2 regions of the Paenibacillus shunpengii genome follow, and region 2 is predicted to be linked to the other one. Evidence: riboswitches for the same ligand, from Rfam matches in the RefSeq annotation. Region 2 holds a riboswitch; the other holds the start of a gene.
The links. A riboswitch is a leader RNA that binds a small molecule or an ion and turns the genes downstream of it on or off. The one in region 2 is predicted to bind ZMP and ZTP.

Region 1: it holds a riboswitch for ZMP and ZTP, as region 2 does, so the genes downstream of both, ACFSVM_RS22690 (TIGR01440 family protein) here and ACFSVM_RS01900 (bifunctional 5,10-methylenetetrahydrofolate dehydrogenase/5,10-methenyltetrahydrofolate cyclohydrolase) in region 2, are expected to answer to the same signal.

Annotation. Positions count from the first base shown of each region.
Region 1 covers NZ_JBHUMJ010000011.1:151,961-159,918, reverse strand. Annotated here, with positions in the region: gene spoIIR (stage II sporulation protein R) at 1-189, shown strand, start outside; gene ACFSVM_RS22705 (L-threonylcarbamoyladenylate synthase) at 333-1,505, shown strand; gene ACFSVM_RS22700 (manganese efflux pump MntP) at 1,585-2,145, shown strand; gene ACFSVM_RS22695 (low molecular weight protein arginine phosphatase) at 2,260-2,832, shown strand; ZMP/ZTP riboswitch at 2,904-2,986, shown strand; gene ACFSVM_RS22690 (TIGR01440 family protein) at 3,182-3,778, shown strand; gene glyA (serine hydroxymethyltransferase) at 3,821-5,068, shown strand; gene upp (uracil phosphoribosyltransferase) at 5,308-5,937, shown strand; gene wecB (non-hydrolyzing UDP-N-acetylglucosamine 2-epimerase) at 5,972-7,126, shown strand; gene ACFSVM_RS22670 (ATPase F0F1) at 7,346-7,633, shown strand; gene ACFSVM_RS22665 (ATP synthase subunit I) at 7,626-7,958, shown strand, end outside.
Region 2 covers NZ_JBHUMJ010000002.1:444,544-452,501, forward strand. Annotated here, with positions in the region: gene ACFSVM_RS01895 (alpha-glucuronidase family glycosyl hydrolase) at 1-912, shown strand, start outside; gene ACFSVM_RS01900 (bifunctional 5,10-methylenetetrahydrofolate dehydrogenase/5,10-methenyltetrahydrofolate cyclohydrolase) at 1,088-1,945, opposite strand; ZMP/ZTP riboswitch at 1,998-2,077, opposite strand; gene ACFSVM_RS01905 (sigma factor) at 2,336-2,638, shown strand; gene ACFSVM_RS01910 (sigma-70 family RNA polymerase sigma factor) at 2,654-2,857, shown strand; gene ACFSVM_RS01915 (hypothetical protein) at 2,898-4,046, shown strand; gene ACFSVM_RS01920 (ABC transporter ATP-binding protein) at 4,043-5,014, shown strand; gene ACFSVM_RS01925 (ABC transporter permease subunit) at 5,011-5,895, shown strand; gene ACFSVM_RS01930 (ABC transporter permease) at 6,121-6,897, shown strand; gene ACFSVM_RS01935 (ABC transporter permease) at 6,894-7,703, shown strand; gene ACFSVM_RS01940 (ABC transporter ATP-binding protein) at 7,721-7,958, shown strand, end outside.

The DNA of each region.
Region 1 (7,958 bases), on a different contig from region 2:
TGCTTTGTAGGTGGCAGTAACGGAGATCTCGCGGATAAGGATACAGCGGATACAGGGAATTCGGCGAATGGAAATGAACAAACCACAGAGGTAGCTGCTGCAGAGGGCACTTCTGAGCCTGAAGTCCGATTTTTCTTATGGGATTTATTGGTTAAAATATGGGACTGGGCAGACAGCATGTTTGCTTAGCAGATCGTAGTTAACGAGGGAAAAGTGTGAGGCGGGTGCCGTTCACCGGAATCGAATAATGGCATGGCCATCTCATCGAAAACTCAACAACTATGCTATACTATAAACATTTACGAATACAAGATGAGGCTGGATGATTACAAATGACAAACAATTCAAATAGAACAGATAAGGAACAGCCTGTTATCAAAGCTAGTGGAGGAGACGCGGGAATGGAGACCTCTTATTGGCAGGTGTCGCCGCAGAACAGCAGTGTACAGAATGGCTGGCAGGAACAGCATACGATACAAGCGATGGAACATCTGGAAGAAGCTGCTCAGCTCCTTCGGGACGGTTCCATTGTTGCGTTTCCTACAGAGACAGTGTACGGGCTGGGTGCGGATGCGAGAAATACGTCAGCGGTGGAAGCGGTGTTTGAAGCCAAAGGGAGACCTTCAGACAATCCGTTAATCGTGCATATTGCGAATCGGGAGCAGCTAGTCGAATTTGTAAGTGAAATCAATGAAATATCGGAAGCGCTGATGAATGCTTTTTGGCCGGGACCGCTTACGATTATTCTACCGCTTAAGCCAGGAGTCTTGTCAGCACGGGTAACTGCGGGCCTCGACACGGTTGGCGTTCGTATGCCGGACCATCCTGTGGCTCTGCAGCTCCTGGCCTTGGCGGACTGCCCTGTTGCTGCTCCAAGTGCGAATCGCTCAGGAAGACCCAGTCCTACACTCGCGGAGCATGTTCAGGTTGATCTGGATGGACGCATTGCCGGGATTGTGGACGGCGGGGCTACCGGTGTTGGGGTGGAATCAACGGTCGTGCAAGCAGATGCGGATGGAACAGTAACGATTCTGCGTCCTGGTGGAATTACGGCAGAACAGCTGAGGACGGTTGCTTCCGAGGTTCGCGTGGACCCGGGTCTTGCTGCGGATCACAATGAGAGCTTGGTTGCACCCCGTTCACCAGGTATGAAATACACGCATTATGCCCCCAAAGGTGCACTCTGTATAGTCGATGGAGATGCTTCTAAAGTAACGGATTATATCTCCAGCAGGCTTCACGAAGCCAAGGGACGCGGGGAAGTAACTGCGGTTCTAGCCTTCAGTGAGCATATCGGTCAGTATCAGGCAGATGGTTTGTTCTCGCTGGGCAGTATGGACCGGCTGGCAGAGGGAGCTCATCTGCTATATGCCGCACTCCGAAGCTGTGATGAGATGGGCGCATCCTATATTCTGGCTGAGGCATGCCCTTCCACGGGGCTTGGTGCAGCGATTATGAATCGTCTGTTAAAAGCAGCCGGACATCAGATCATCCATGTGACGTAAGAACCTCATACTTGTCATGTTTTACTTCTTGTCCGCATATCGTGTACAAGACTTATAGTGAACATGGGGGTATGAATGAATGCTGGTCGCACCTGCTGAACTCGGCCATCTTATCACAATTATGATTATGGCTGTTGCTCTAGGAATGGATGCATTTTCGCTGGGTATCGGAATAGGCATGAAGGGGATTCGGCTTCTGCATGTGCTTCGGCTGAGCTTGTTGATATCGCTGTTTCATATTCTTATGCCTTTGATTGGTTTCTACACAGGACAGTATGTCAGCTCCTTTCTGGGTCAGATTACTTCATATGTAGCAGGAGGCTTGCTTCTTGCACTCGGTGCACATATGATATTTAACGCCTTGAGACCTGGGGAGTCCAACTTCATGGACCACCGGACGTTTGCCGGGACGATGATATTTGCGGTTAGTGTCAGTATTGATTCCTTCTCCGTTGGTGTAACCCTCGGTATGTTCAAGAGTGATTTATGGCTGACCGTTATCGCCTTCGGCATCTGTGGTTTCGTGATGTCGATGGTCGGTTTATTAATAGGCAGAAGAGTGAGCCGTAATCTCGGAGAATACGGAGAAGCTGTAGGAGGGGCCATATTGCTGGCTTTTGGCATGCTGTTCATCTTCTAGCTCGATTTTTCTCTTTTGCATATTGAGACGAAGCGTCATACAATAGAATTCATCTCATAGGGAACTTAATGACAATGGATTTCATCCAGTTATACAGACGACGGAGGTGACAATATGAAGAATATTCTATTCGTATGTACAGGCAATACATGCCGCAGCCCGATGGCAGAGGGTCTGTTTCGCAAAGCTGCTGCTTCAAGAGGTATTGATGTCGAAGTTCGATCCGCAGGAGTGTCTGCGATAGATGGAAGTACCATCTCTCGTCATGCAGCTGCTGTGCTCAGGGATCACGATATTCAGGATGTCATAACTTCATCCTCGGTCAATCGCGATCTAGTCCAATGGGCAGATCTTATATTAACCCTAACGGGTTCACATAAGCAGCAAGTCATTCATCACTATCCTGAGTGTGCTGATAAGATCTACACGCTGAAGGAATATGCAGAAGATGATCCGAAAGTCCTGGCTGATCTTAAGGAACGGGATCGATTGTATGCAGAATGGCAAATGAAGCGTGCGCTTGGACAGGAAGTGCTGGACTCGGATCGTCAGCGTATTATCGAAATCCAGCAGCGAATTCCAAGCTTTGATATTTCAGACCCTTTTGGGGGCAGCAGAGAAGATTATGATGTGACGGCAGCGGAGATCCGTTCTGCGGTTGAGCGTGTACTGGATAAGCTCAGCTGATTTTTTTGGTGCAGCACTCTAGAAATAGTTGATTTCTAACATCTGATGTTCTATGATGAAGAAGATAAATGAGATTCCGGTGTAACTGGCGACAAGTGTGGATTAAACCACGATGGAGCATCGGAGATAACGGCCGGTCGCCTGGGCAAAAGAGCATTTCTTGCACGCAAGGTATACTTGTGTGGGAGACTGCTCTTTTTTCGTATTTCGTCATATTTTTCGGTATAATAAGACTCAAATGATCTTGGCAGATCGCAAAATAGGGCGAATTAGACGATTCTCATGAGTGAACAACTCTTTCTTGCGATCGTTTTGAAGTCACAAACGGAAGGGGAGGGTTCATTAGGCTATGGAACAGAACAGCAGTCACCCGGAATTGGACCAAATTACGGCACAGACAGCTGAGGTGCTGGAAGAGCTTGCGATTGAAGGAAAGCTTGGTCCAGGTAAAGTCGTCGTCATTGGCACCAGTACAAGCGAGGTAGCAGGCAAGCGCATTGGGACAGCTGGAGCCTCAGAGATTGCACAAGCATTGCTTCAAGGTATAAATGAAGTGAAGAATGCTTACGGTTTTGAGGTTGCTGTGCAGTGCTGCGAGCATTTGAACCGAGCATTGGTTCTGGAGCGTTCGCTGCTTGAGAGGCTTGGACTTACGGAGGTAGCAGCCGTACCGGTTCCGAAGGCAGGAGGCTCCATGGCCGCCGCAGCTTATCGATCTCTGCAAGAACCCTGTCTTGCCGAAACGATTGAAGCGCATGCGGGCATGGATATCGGTGAGACACTCATCGGCATGCATTTGAGGAGAGTTGCTGTTCCTTACCGTACAGCAAGGCGTTATATTGGGGAAGCACGGGTGACTACCGCATTGTCGAGGCCGAAGCTTATTGGCGGAGAGCGTGCGGTGTACCAGCTTGATGTAATCGGCAACACTTCAACTTGTGATTGAGAATTTAATTAAAACAGCTATCATATGGGAGGAATTCAAGTTATGGATCAATTGCGCAAAGCAGACCCGGCAGTACTCAATGCGATGGGATTGGAATTAAAGCGTCAGCAAAACAATATCGAGCTGATCGCCTCTGAGAATATCGTCTCCGAAGCAGTTATCGAAGCGATGGGCTCCGTACTTACAAATAAATATGCTGAGGGCTACCCTGGCAAACGTTACTATGGCGGATGCGAACATGTTGACGTGGTTGAAGATATCGCTCGTGAGCGTGCCAAAGAATTGTTTGGTGCAGAGCATGTCAACGTTCAGCCGCACTCCGGTGCACAGGCGAATATGGCTGTATATCTTGCTGCGCTCAAACCGGGAGACACTGTGCTCGGGATGAACCTTGCACATGGTGGTCATTTAACACATGGCAGCCCGGTGAATGCATCGGGTCTTCTCTATAACTTTGTTGCTTATGGTGTTCAGGAAGATACATTCCGCATCGATTACAATGAGGTTCGCAAAGCGGCGTTTAAGCATCGTCCTCGTCTGATCGTAGCAGGCGCAAGTGCATATCCGCGCACCATTGATTTTGAAGCACTTGCGAGCATTGCTAATGATGTAGGCGCATTGTTCATGGTGGATATGGCCCATATTGCAGGTCTCGTGGCGGCAGGTCTGCATCCAAATCCAGTGCCTCATGCTCATTTTGTAACGACAACAACGCATAAGACACTTCGCGGACCACGCGGTGGTATGATCCTTACGCGCAAGCCATGGGCTGCTGCGATTGACAAGGCTGTATTCCCAGGAAGCCAGGGCGGACCTTTGATGCATGTTATTGCTGCCAAAGCGGTTGCTCTGGGTGAAGCTCTTCAGCCTTCTTTCAAAACCTATGCACAAAATGTAGTCAAAAATGCTCAAGTTCTTGCGGAAACTCTGATTGCCGAAGGTCTGAATATCGTTTCCGGCGGAACGGACAACCACTTGATGCTGATTGATACCCGTAATATCAACATTACAGGTAAAGATGCCGAGCATGTGCTGGATTCGATCGGTATCACTGTCAACAAAAATGCGATCCCGTTTGATCCTACAAGCCCGTTTGTTACGAGCGGTATTCGGATTGGTACGCCTGCAGCAACTTCCCGCGGTATGGACGAAGAAGCGATGGTTGAGATCGGTAAAATTATCGCCAAAACGCTGAAGAACGCTCAAGACGCTACGGTGCTGGAAGAAGTGAAACGACAAGTAACTGCATTAACTGACAAATTCCCGCTTTATCCGGAGCTAAAGTACTAAAATGAAACAAATTTTCCTATACTAAGAATTAGCTGTTTCGGCTATTTTCTTGAACAACAGACCGGACCGCTGTCGTAGTGGTCCGGTCTTTTTTATATTGTTCGAAGGATACAGCCAGATGAAGGTGCATTTTAAGGATAGGGAATGATATAATATACAGGATTTATCGACTTGCCTGTCTATCATTGCATAGATTGGGCTGTTGATGATGAATGAAGAACCTACCGGAGGGACAAGCAATGGGAAAATTGGTGGTATGTGATCACCCGTTGATTCAACACAAATTGACGATTATTCGTGACATGCGCACGAACACTAAGGATTTTCGTGAACTCGTAGATGAAGTGGCAACTTTAATGGCATACGAAATAACACGCGATATTCCGCTCGAAACGATAACTGTACAGACACCTGTAGCCGAGACAGAGGGCAAGGTCATCTCAGGACGTATGCTGGGACTTATCCCGATTCTGCGCGCCGGGCTTGGTATGCTGGATGGCGTCGTGAAATTGATTCCTGCGGCCAAAGTAGGCCATGTTGGACTGTTCCGCGACCCTGAGACTTTGCAGCCTGTGGAGTACTATACGAAGCTGCCTACGGATGTAACAGAGCGCGAGCTCATTGTGATCGATCCGATGCTGGCGACTGGCGGCTCTGCGATTGCGGCGATTGATGTGCTCAAGAAGCGCGGCTGCACTCAGATTAAGATGATGAACCTGGTGGCTGCACCAGAAGGTGTCAAAGCGGTTCAGGATGCGCATCCAGATGTGGACATTTATGTGGCTGCACTTGATGAAGGTCTGGATGACCACGGTTATATTATTCCTGGTCTTGGTGATGCAGGAGACCGCTTGTACGGTACGAAATAACAAATCAATCTGATACAAAGGGGCTCGAACGCGAATGTCGAAGATTAAAGTAATGACGGTTTTCGGAGTCCGCCCGGAAGCGATCAAGATGGCGCCGCTTATTTTGGAGCTGGAACGTCATCCGGATGAAATCGAATCAATTGTATGTGTCACAGCCCAGCATCGTCAGATGCTGGATCAAGTGCTGGAAGTATTCAACATTACACCGGATTATGATCTGGATGTCATGAAGGATCGTCAGACACTGAACGAAATTACGGTAAGAGTCCTTCAAGGACTTGAACCGGTACTCCAGGAAGCCAAACCGGACATTGTGCTGGTTCATGGAGATACCTTGACCACATTCCTTGCCAGCTATGCGGCATTTTTGCAGCAGATCAAGGTTGGACATGTGGAAGCAGGGCTTCGTACGTGGAACAAGCTGTCACCATTCCCTGAGGAGATGAACCGACAGCTGACAGGTGTGCTTGCTGACTTGCATTTTGCACCAACAGATATGTCTGCGAACAATCTCCTGCGAGAAAATAAGCCGGAGTCAAGTGTATACGTCACAGGCAATACGGTCACGGATGTGTTTCAATATACGGTACGGGATGATTACACGCATCCGGTGCTTGAATTTGCAGAAGGGAAGCGTCTGATTCTAATGACGGCTCACCGCCGTGAATCCCAAGGCGAGCCTCATCGTAACATATTCAGAGCCGTCAAGCGCATTGCAGATGAGTTTGAGGATGTAGCCATCGTTTACCCTGTGCATCTGAGTCCTGCAGTGAAAGAGCCGGCATACGAAATTCTGGGAGGACACCCGCGCATCAAGCTCATTGATCCGCTGGACGTTGTGGATTTCCACAATATTTATCCGCATACGCATCTGATTCTAACGGATTCAGGCGGTATGCAGGAGGAAGCGCCGTCCTATGGAGTACCTGTTCTTGTGCTTCGTGATACAACGGAGAGACCTGAGGGGGTTGAAGCGGGAACACTGGAGCTTGTCGGTACGAACGAGGAGCAAGTATATTCCAGAACGAAGGCATTATTGACCGACTCGGAGCTGTACGCATCAATGAGCGAAGCAGCGAATCCATTCGGTGACGGACGTGCTTCTGAACGGATTGTCAGTGCGATTTTGCACCATTTTGGCAAAAAAGAAGAGCGCCCTGAGCAATTTCACAGAAAGTTCGAAAAATAATTATTTTTATTATGTGATGAAGTGAACAGTACAGCATACAGTCAAACTGTACGGTTTACGTGGCTTTGAGAGATATTGTGAGATTTTTTCACTGTTTTTCAAGGCCTTTTTCATAGCTGGAGCAAGGAATCGACCGATTGACAAACAGTTTACCCATTCAGTAAGATAATTGGGATTGGACAGGCCAGATGCATAATTCATCGTTTTTACGGAGTATTCGTGAAGAACGAGATTTTGACTCATTTTCCATATACAGCGCTTTCTAAGGGATGGGTTGTGTCTACGATGAACCAAGATAAACCGTGGTTAATTGCTCTTGCAATCGGTGGTTCCGGCATCCTGCTGGCTACGTACATAACCATTGGATTCTTTGCAGGCAGGTGGCTGATGAATCTCATAGACGGAGAGGCATATATAATCGCGATTGGTTGTATGGCCGGGCTCGTGCTGGGGGTTCTGAATATAGCTATGTTTATTAAGAAGTTTTTGGGGGCACAAAATGATTAGTTTGTCTTCCATCGTGAATGCTGTGACAAGATTGGCATTTGTACTCTTGTCAGTATCGCTGTTCGCTTGGGTGCTTATGCCCGAACATCGTCCGGTGTTTCTTGGACTTACCATTGGATTAGCTGCAGGATTATTCAATTTTCGATATTTATCGGTGAAAATCAACCAGGTGTCGGAAAGCGCCGCAACGCCCGGAGGCAAAAGAGTCAACTTCGGTTTTTTGTCACGAATGTGCATTACTCTTTTGGCGATCATGTTTGCAGTGCGGTTTGAGCAGGTATCCATGAGCTTCACTATAATTGGGCTTTTCTTAGTTCAGGTTCTG
Region 2 (7,958 bases):
GGAGCAATGCCGCATACGAACCAGGTTCTGGAGTTCCAGATTACTCAGGAATATACCGGCCAGCAAAGACATCTATGCTACCTGATTCCACAGTGGAAGGAAATCCTTGATTTTGATACTTACGCCAAGGGAGCCGGATCTGAGATCAAGAAGGTAGCTTCAGGTGAATTGTATTCGTATAAATACAGTGGAATTACGGCGGTCATTAATGTGGGCGATGATCATAACTGGACGGGTCACACGCTTGCGCAGGCGAATTTGTACGGCTATGGCCGTCTGACATGGAATCCGGATTTAGCCGAGGAGCAGATTACCTCCGAATGGATCAAGCAAACCTTTGGATCAAACCCTGAGGTGCTTGAGGCTGTAAGTACGATGCTTCAGGATTCGTGGCCCATCTATGAGAGCTACACTTCACCGCTTGGCGTAGGCTGGATGGTTAATCCGGACCATCACTATGGACCTAATGTGGACGGCTATGAATATTCCAGGTGGGGAACGTATCATTTTGCAGACTGTCATGGCATCGGCGTCAATCGGACGGTCAAGAATGGTACCGGTTATACAGCGCAATATTTCCCGGAAAATGCTCATAAGTACGAATCACTGGAGACCTGTCCGGATGAATTGCTGCTCTTCTTCCATCATGTACCGTATACGCATGTCCTGAAGTCCGGCAAGACGGTCATTCAGCATATCTATGATACTCACTTTGAAGGTGTGGAAGGTGTCGAGACGTTGATTCGGCGCTGGAGCAAGCTTGAGGGACAGATTGATTCCGAGCGCTATCAGGGTGTAATGGAACGGTTGGAGGGACAGCTTGCTCATTCGAAGGAATGGAGAGACATTATCAATACTTATTTCTATCGTAAATCAGGAATTTCAGATGAGCTTGATCGTACCATTTATTAGATTTACAGAGGAGCTTATCTGATTCAGAATGGTGCTCCCCTCATTTGATATGATAAGGATTTATGTATAATATAATTTGGAAAAATATGCTATGATAGCCATCAGGCCCTTCCATCAGGAAGGGCCCTTTTATAATCTTTGCAAGCTAATCGCTTAAAAATGCTGCATCATGAAATTACTGCTCTTGCTTCAGTAATGACTTGTACGCCGATTTTACCGTATGCTCGATTAAGGTCGCGATGGTAACGGGGCCGACACCGCCAGGTACAGGTGTGATGGCAGAGGAGTGCGGCAAGCAGGCATCATAGTCGACATCACCGATGTTCCCTTTGTTGTAGCCTGCATCAACGATAACGGCTCCCGGCTTGATCCAATCTCCTTGTACGAAGTTCGGTTTACCCACGGCAGCCACAACAATGTCTGCTTGTTTCACAATCGCTTCAATATTTACCGTTCTGGAGTGGCAGGTTGTCACCGTTGCATTGCGATTCAGCAGCATCGCCGATACCGGTTTGCCAAGGATCGGACTGCGGCCGATGACTACGGCGTGCTTGCCCTCCATTGGAATGTTATAGAAGTCAAGAATGCGGATAATGGCCTGCGGTGTGCAGGATGGATAATCCGATTCGCCAAACGCGTTCAGTGCATAGCCAAGCGTCGTTACTCCGTCTACATCTTTTTCAATGCTGATCGTGTCAAAGCATGCTCTTTCATCAATATGATGCGGGACCGGATGCTGCAGCAGAATGCCGTGAACGGAAGGGTCTTGATTCAGCTTATTGATTTCTTGAATCAGTTCCTCTGTCGTTGTCTCGGCAGGAAGCACCACCTTGATCGACTCCACCCCGATTCGTGCACAAGCATTCCCTTTCATACGTACGTAAGTTGCCGAAGAAGGGTCATCTCCAACCAGGATGGTAGCCAGACACGGCTGGATTCCCCGCTCCTTCAGTTCTTTCACCTTTGCTCCCGTTTCTTCTCTCATGTAATCTGCTACCGTTTGACCATTCAGAATCAGTGTGTTGTCGCTCATAATCACATCGCCCTTTCAAAGTAAAAAAGAGGCAAGGAAACCTAAGTTTCCTTACCTCTGCCCAGGCGTACGGCTATATCTAATCACATGCTCCCTCACGGTTCACCGTGTACGCCAGTTACATGTGACGTTCTTAATTGTAATGTATAAGTGAGACCTCATTATGAAGGAACAGTTAAAAAAACGAAGCTCACCCATGATGGTACTTCATTTTGTCGAATTGTTCAATAGGGATACACAAGATTTGGAATGATGAGCTATATCCGGCTTCGGTATAATTAATATAGAATCTGAAAAAGGACTCAATTAAACATTTTTATAAAACGTGCTATAAAAATAAACCGTCGTCCGTCTTATGTATAGCTGCAGCTGAAAGGAGACGTTAAACATATGGAAGGACAGGAAATCGACGTTTTCCGTACAGTGTTTGAAGAGCATTACCCTATTGTACGACGAAAACTGATGGCTCTGATCCAGGATGAAGCCGCCGCGGAAGATCTTGCGCAAGAGGTATTTATTCGGCTGTATCGGAATCCGCCAGATGATCCGGGTGCGATAGGTGCATGGCTTCACCGTGTACTGACTCGCATCGGATATGATTATATGAGTAAAAAAATACGAGAACGGAAGCTCAAGGAGAAGCAGGAGCAGTACTATGACAGCAGAGAGCAGCTCCTGTCCTCTGGAGAATAGATTGTACTGAAGCGTATGGATCAGGAAGAAGTACGTGAATGGATGGATGATCTGCCGGAGCGCGACAGACAACTGCTGATGCTGAAGTATTCAGGCTACAGTTATGCAGAGATAGCGGAAGAACTGAATGTAAGGCCTCCCCTTGTCGGATCGATGTTAAGCAGAGCTACAAGCAAGCTGAGGAGAAAGGTTCAGGGAAAGTCCGCGCCACAGTCCTGAGGATCATACCAATTAGCATAGTAAGGAGTTGAACGTGCACATGACATCAAAGCCGAACGGAAAAGACGAGAACAAGCAGCTTGAAGATGCTTGGAACAAGCTGGCGTCAAGGCTTGAAGAAGAAGAAATGAGCCCCAAGTGGTCAGCATGGTCCATGGAGCGTGGAAACGGGCCTAAGGCAGCACATCCATTAAAGGAAGATGTATTAAAAGGTGTATTAAAAAATGAAATCAGGGGAGAGAGATACGATATGACGGATCATCAGAATCAGGAGAAGCAGACCGCTGTTGTAAAGAAAAAGCATCATATGAAAAAGCCGGTTAAGAAGTGGCTCAGCATAGCAACGGCGGCGGCTGTGGCAGGAGTCATGATCGCGACTCCGCTCGGAGATAAGGCGCTTGCCGCGATACTAAACCAATTCCGTATGGATGAGGTGACGGTAGTTAATGAAGGAGATGTTATGGACTTCTTCAACTCAGTATCTGGAGGAAGCAATTCATCGGACTTTATCAACAAGCATGGTTCGTTTACGAATGCATATGGACCTGAACTCAACAATGAAAAATTAAGCTTACAAGAGATTGAAGAGCTAACCGGGCTCACAGCATATGAGAATGATATTTTCAATGTAGAAAGTTATTATGCATTTACCTCACAGACGATTACGATGAAACTGAACATTAATGAAGTTAACACGACAATGGCGCGGCTTGGTGCCAAGGAATTAATGCCTGAATCTCTCGATGGGAAGCCAATTACGTTCCATATCCCAGCGACGCTGCATCAATATTACCATGCAGATACAGATGGAGAGGAGCTGTACGCTTCGTTATCTCAACAGAAGCTTCCATCAGTAGAGGTTGATCCTTCTGTCTCAGTAGAGGAAGCAGTCAAGGCAGTGCTGGACTTCCCGATGCTGCCAGATAATCTGAAGACAGCGATTAAATCAGACAGTATCTTGTCTGGCAAGCTTCCAATGCCAGTGTTTACGGATGGAGATACCGAGAAGGTAGAAGTGAAGGAAGTGCCGGTCGTTATTATTGAACAAGATTATGTATCTTCAACTGGGAAGCCTGTTTATACAGCTACATGGACGCAAGACGGCGTATTGTTCAATTTGTCCGGCGACTCGTTGTTTGATTCCAAAGACAAACTGCTCGCACAGGTGGAGGAGATGATTACGGAATGACGGCCGCCATTCACACCGAAGGTTTAACCAAACAATTTAGCAACGGACGCGGCTGCCGTGACGTATCCATTACGGTCCAGGAAGGGGAAGCCTTTGGCTTCCTCGGACCGAATGGAGCAGGCAAGAGTACTTTCGTTAAGATGCTGGTAGGGCTTACCTATCCAACGGGCGGCAGTGCATCGATCTTTGGACATCCGATTCACTCCATTGAAGCAAAAGGACAAATTGGCTATTTGCCTGAGCTGTTCCGATATCAGGAGTGGCTGACCGGCGAAGAGGTCATGAAGCTTCATGCCAAGCTGTGCGGCGTTAGCTCTTCCGATGCAAAGCGGCGCATTCCTGAGCTGCTGGATGAGGTTGGACTTGGCAGCCGGGGCAAAGGCAAGGTAAAGGATTATTCCAAAGGAATGCAGCAGCGCCTCGGACTCGCAGCAGCGCTCGTAAGCGATCCGAAGCTGATCTTCCTGGACGAGCCTTCCTCCGCACTTGATCCGGTCGGACGCAAGGAGGTTCGCTCCATATTGCAACGACTGAAGGCTCAGGGAAAGACGATATTTCTGAATTCCCACATGCTTGAAGATGTCGAAGCCGTGTGTGATCAGATTGCGCTGTTAAACAACGGGGAGATTTTACGTACCGGCGATGTGGGCTCTGTCCTGCAACAGCGGATCACTTATCGGTTTAAAGTGGGTGGCTATACGCCAGTGATCCTGACCTGGCTGCAGGAAGAGACCGGGATTGAGATACAGGTGGACAGTAAGACGGCAGGTTCGTTGCCCGCTTCTCAAGAACAGCACTCCACCTGGCTTGTCGCTGAGCTCGATAACGAGGAGCAGGCAGGCTGGATCAACTCCCTCATTATGGAGCAGGGGATGACACTCTATGAAGTGAACAGAGTAACCGGCAAGCTGGAGGATTGGTTCCTTACCGCCGTATCGGGACTTAGCCATCGGGGGGAACACGAATGATACTGATTATGAATATGACCTGGAAAGAAATGCTGCGCAAGCGTGTCATGATCCTTGCAGGCATTCTTTCCATTCTGTTTCTGGTTGCTTATTGGTTTATTGGAGCAGCGATTGCTGACAGCAATCGGTCCAGTGGCTTTATGTCAGGAAGTAACTTAATCACAGACTATGCCAGCGGTGTATTGATGATGATGATCGGTTTTTTCTTCGCTGGATTTGTTGTGGCACTACTGTCTATCTTCAGTTCCTTCTCCTCCATAGCAGGTGAGGCCGAGCAGGGTGTTATGCAAGCTCTTCTGCCAAGACCTATCCCAAGATGGAAATTTTATATCGGCAGATGGCTTGGTTATGTATCCTTGCTATTGTGTTATACACTCGTGCTCTACACAGCCATTATGATTATTACAGATATTCATGCAGCAATTCCGCAGGATCCAATGGTTCATATTCAGGCTTTCTCATTGTATGCGCTGGTCATTGTACTGCTGATCTCGTTGACCATGCTTGGCTCAACAAGGTTCTCTTCGCTTGGAAATGGCGTGTTTATGACGATGCTGTTTGGCGCGGGCTGGCTTGGCGGTATGCTTGAGAAGATTCGAAGCATAGGGATTATTGATATCATGGATGCGGAGGTAGCTGTCAAGCTGTCCAATATCTCCGGCCTGATGTCGATGCTGATGCCTGTCGATGCGCTTCAACGAAAAATGCTGCACGGTTTAATTGGAATGGATGAGCTAGGCGGGCTTGTCGATATCAGCGGCATGGTAGCCGAGTTTTTTGTTGGTGATCCGCCTTCTGGCACATTTGTTGTGTATGCTCTTATCTACACGGCCATCGTATTCGTCTGGGGCATTCTGCGCTTCCAGCGTAAAGATTTATAAATTGAACAAAAAGACCATCGCGAAGAACGACGAAGCGGTAATCCTTCCCGTTGCAGGGAAGATCGTTATTGATTCGGATTCTTCCCGAGGGTCTTTTTGTCGATTAAAAAGTAATTGCCTAAAATGGATCGTTTTGGTATGATAGTGTCCTTCTCTCGCATTTCACCTTGTCTGAAGTGGACGTATGGATCAGCGTCTCATCAAGCTTATCGGAGGTGTATCAAATTGCTCTATTTCACCCTGGCTCGAAAGGCCTATGCAAGAAACCTGCAATATCGCGGTGCACATATGGTGCACAACATTGCCAGCGTTATGTTCGGCTACTTGTATGCCTGTATCTGGATCGGCATCGGTCGTGACAATGCGCTCGGTGAATACGGAACCTACGGGATGGTCAGTTACATTGCGTTCACGCAAGCGTCTTTGTGGGTTACGACATTCTTAACGAGTGGACTCGGTATCCCTGAAACCGTACGGACAGGGCATATTGCCATGGATTTAATGCGGCCTGTCCACTTGTTCATGCATCTGATGAGCCGGGAATGGGGACAGGTGCTGTACCAGTTTATATTCAAATCCATTCCGATCTACCTCGTTTATCTCATTGCATTCAACCTGCAGCTTCCTACAGATGGTATGACTTACATATGGACAGCAATGAGTCTGCTTGGAGCTGCCTACATGGGAATATGCATCAATTACATCATTGGTGCTACAGCCATGTGGACGACGGAGTCGGCTTGGCTGCAGTGGACTCATCATGCACTCGTCAATTTGCTTGCCGGCTTCTTAATTCCCATTGAATGGCTGCCGGAATGGCTGCAAACCGTCGCCTGGCTCTCACCTTATCCTTATCTTCTGTATGTACCCACCCGAATTTATCTTGGATACCCGGATGCTCATCTGCTTGCCGGTACCGTGGTATGGGGTGTGCTGCTCACCTTGCTTGGATTCCTCGCGACCTATTTTCTGAGACGAAAAGTGGAGGTGCAGGGCGGATGAAGCAGAACAAGCTGACAGCATACTTTGAACTCTATTCTCTTCTCATCCGTACCAGCGTCAAAAGCTCCATGCAGTACAAATTTAATTTCTTTCTAGGCTCCTTGCTTGCCGCGCTCATTCAAATTGCGGAATTTCTCATGATTGCCATCGTTCTGAACCGATTCGGAGCCATTCAAGGCTGGTCCATCTATGAAGTCGGGTATTTGTTTGCCATGATGACCTTATCCAAAACGGTGTACCGCTCACTTGCCAATGAAGTGCACCATCTGGAGAGATATCTGGTCAGCGGGGACATGGATCAGCTGCTCACCAGGCCGCTGCCCGTGTTGTTCACGTTATTGCCTCAGCGCTTCCGGATTATGCTTGGTGAATGGCTGCAGGGAGGTTTTGTATTCGGCTGGTCAATATACGGCATGATGAACTCGGGACAGATCAGCTGGGTTGCCATCCCGCAGTCACTGTTTGTCATTCTTACCGGATCGGTCATCTTGTTCTCCATCGGTCTTGCTACGGCTACGCTCGGATTTTGGACGACACGGATCAGCGAGCTGCAGACGTTTACTGAGGACGCAGCCGGAACGGCGGCAAGGTATCCCATATCACTGTACCCCAACTGGCTTGCTTCGCTGCTCCTGGTAGTCCTTCCTGTGGGACTGGTCAATTATGTACCGGCACTTTACATTTTACGCGGTGAGGTCGGACCTTGGGTGCTTGGACTCGTTCTGGGTGCGGCATTAGTGTGCTTGATGGTAAGCCTCAGGTTCTGGAGTTTTGGCATAACGAAATATCAGAGCACAGGAAGCTAAAGGAGGAATCACTCACAATGATTGAAGTTCAGCAGCTGCACAAAGAATTTAAAATACCAATTGTACAGGAAGGCAGGTTCTCTGGCCTGCGTACCTTTTTCTCCAGGCAATATCATGTAAAAAAAGCAGTGACCAACATCAGCTTCACAATTCAACCGGGTGAATTTGTCGGTTATATTGGTCCGAACGGTGCCGGGAAATCGACAACCATCAAGATGCTGACCGGCATTCTTCATCCGAGCGCAGGTAAGGTAA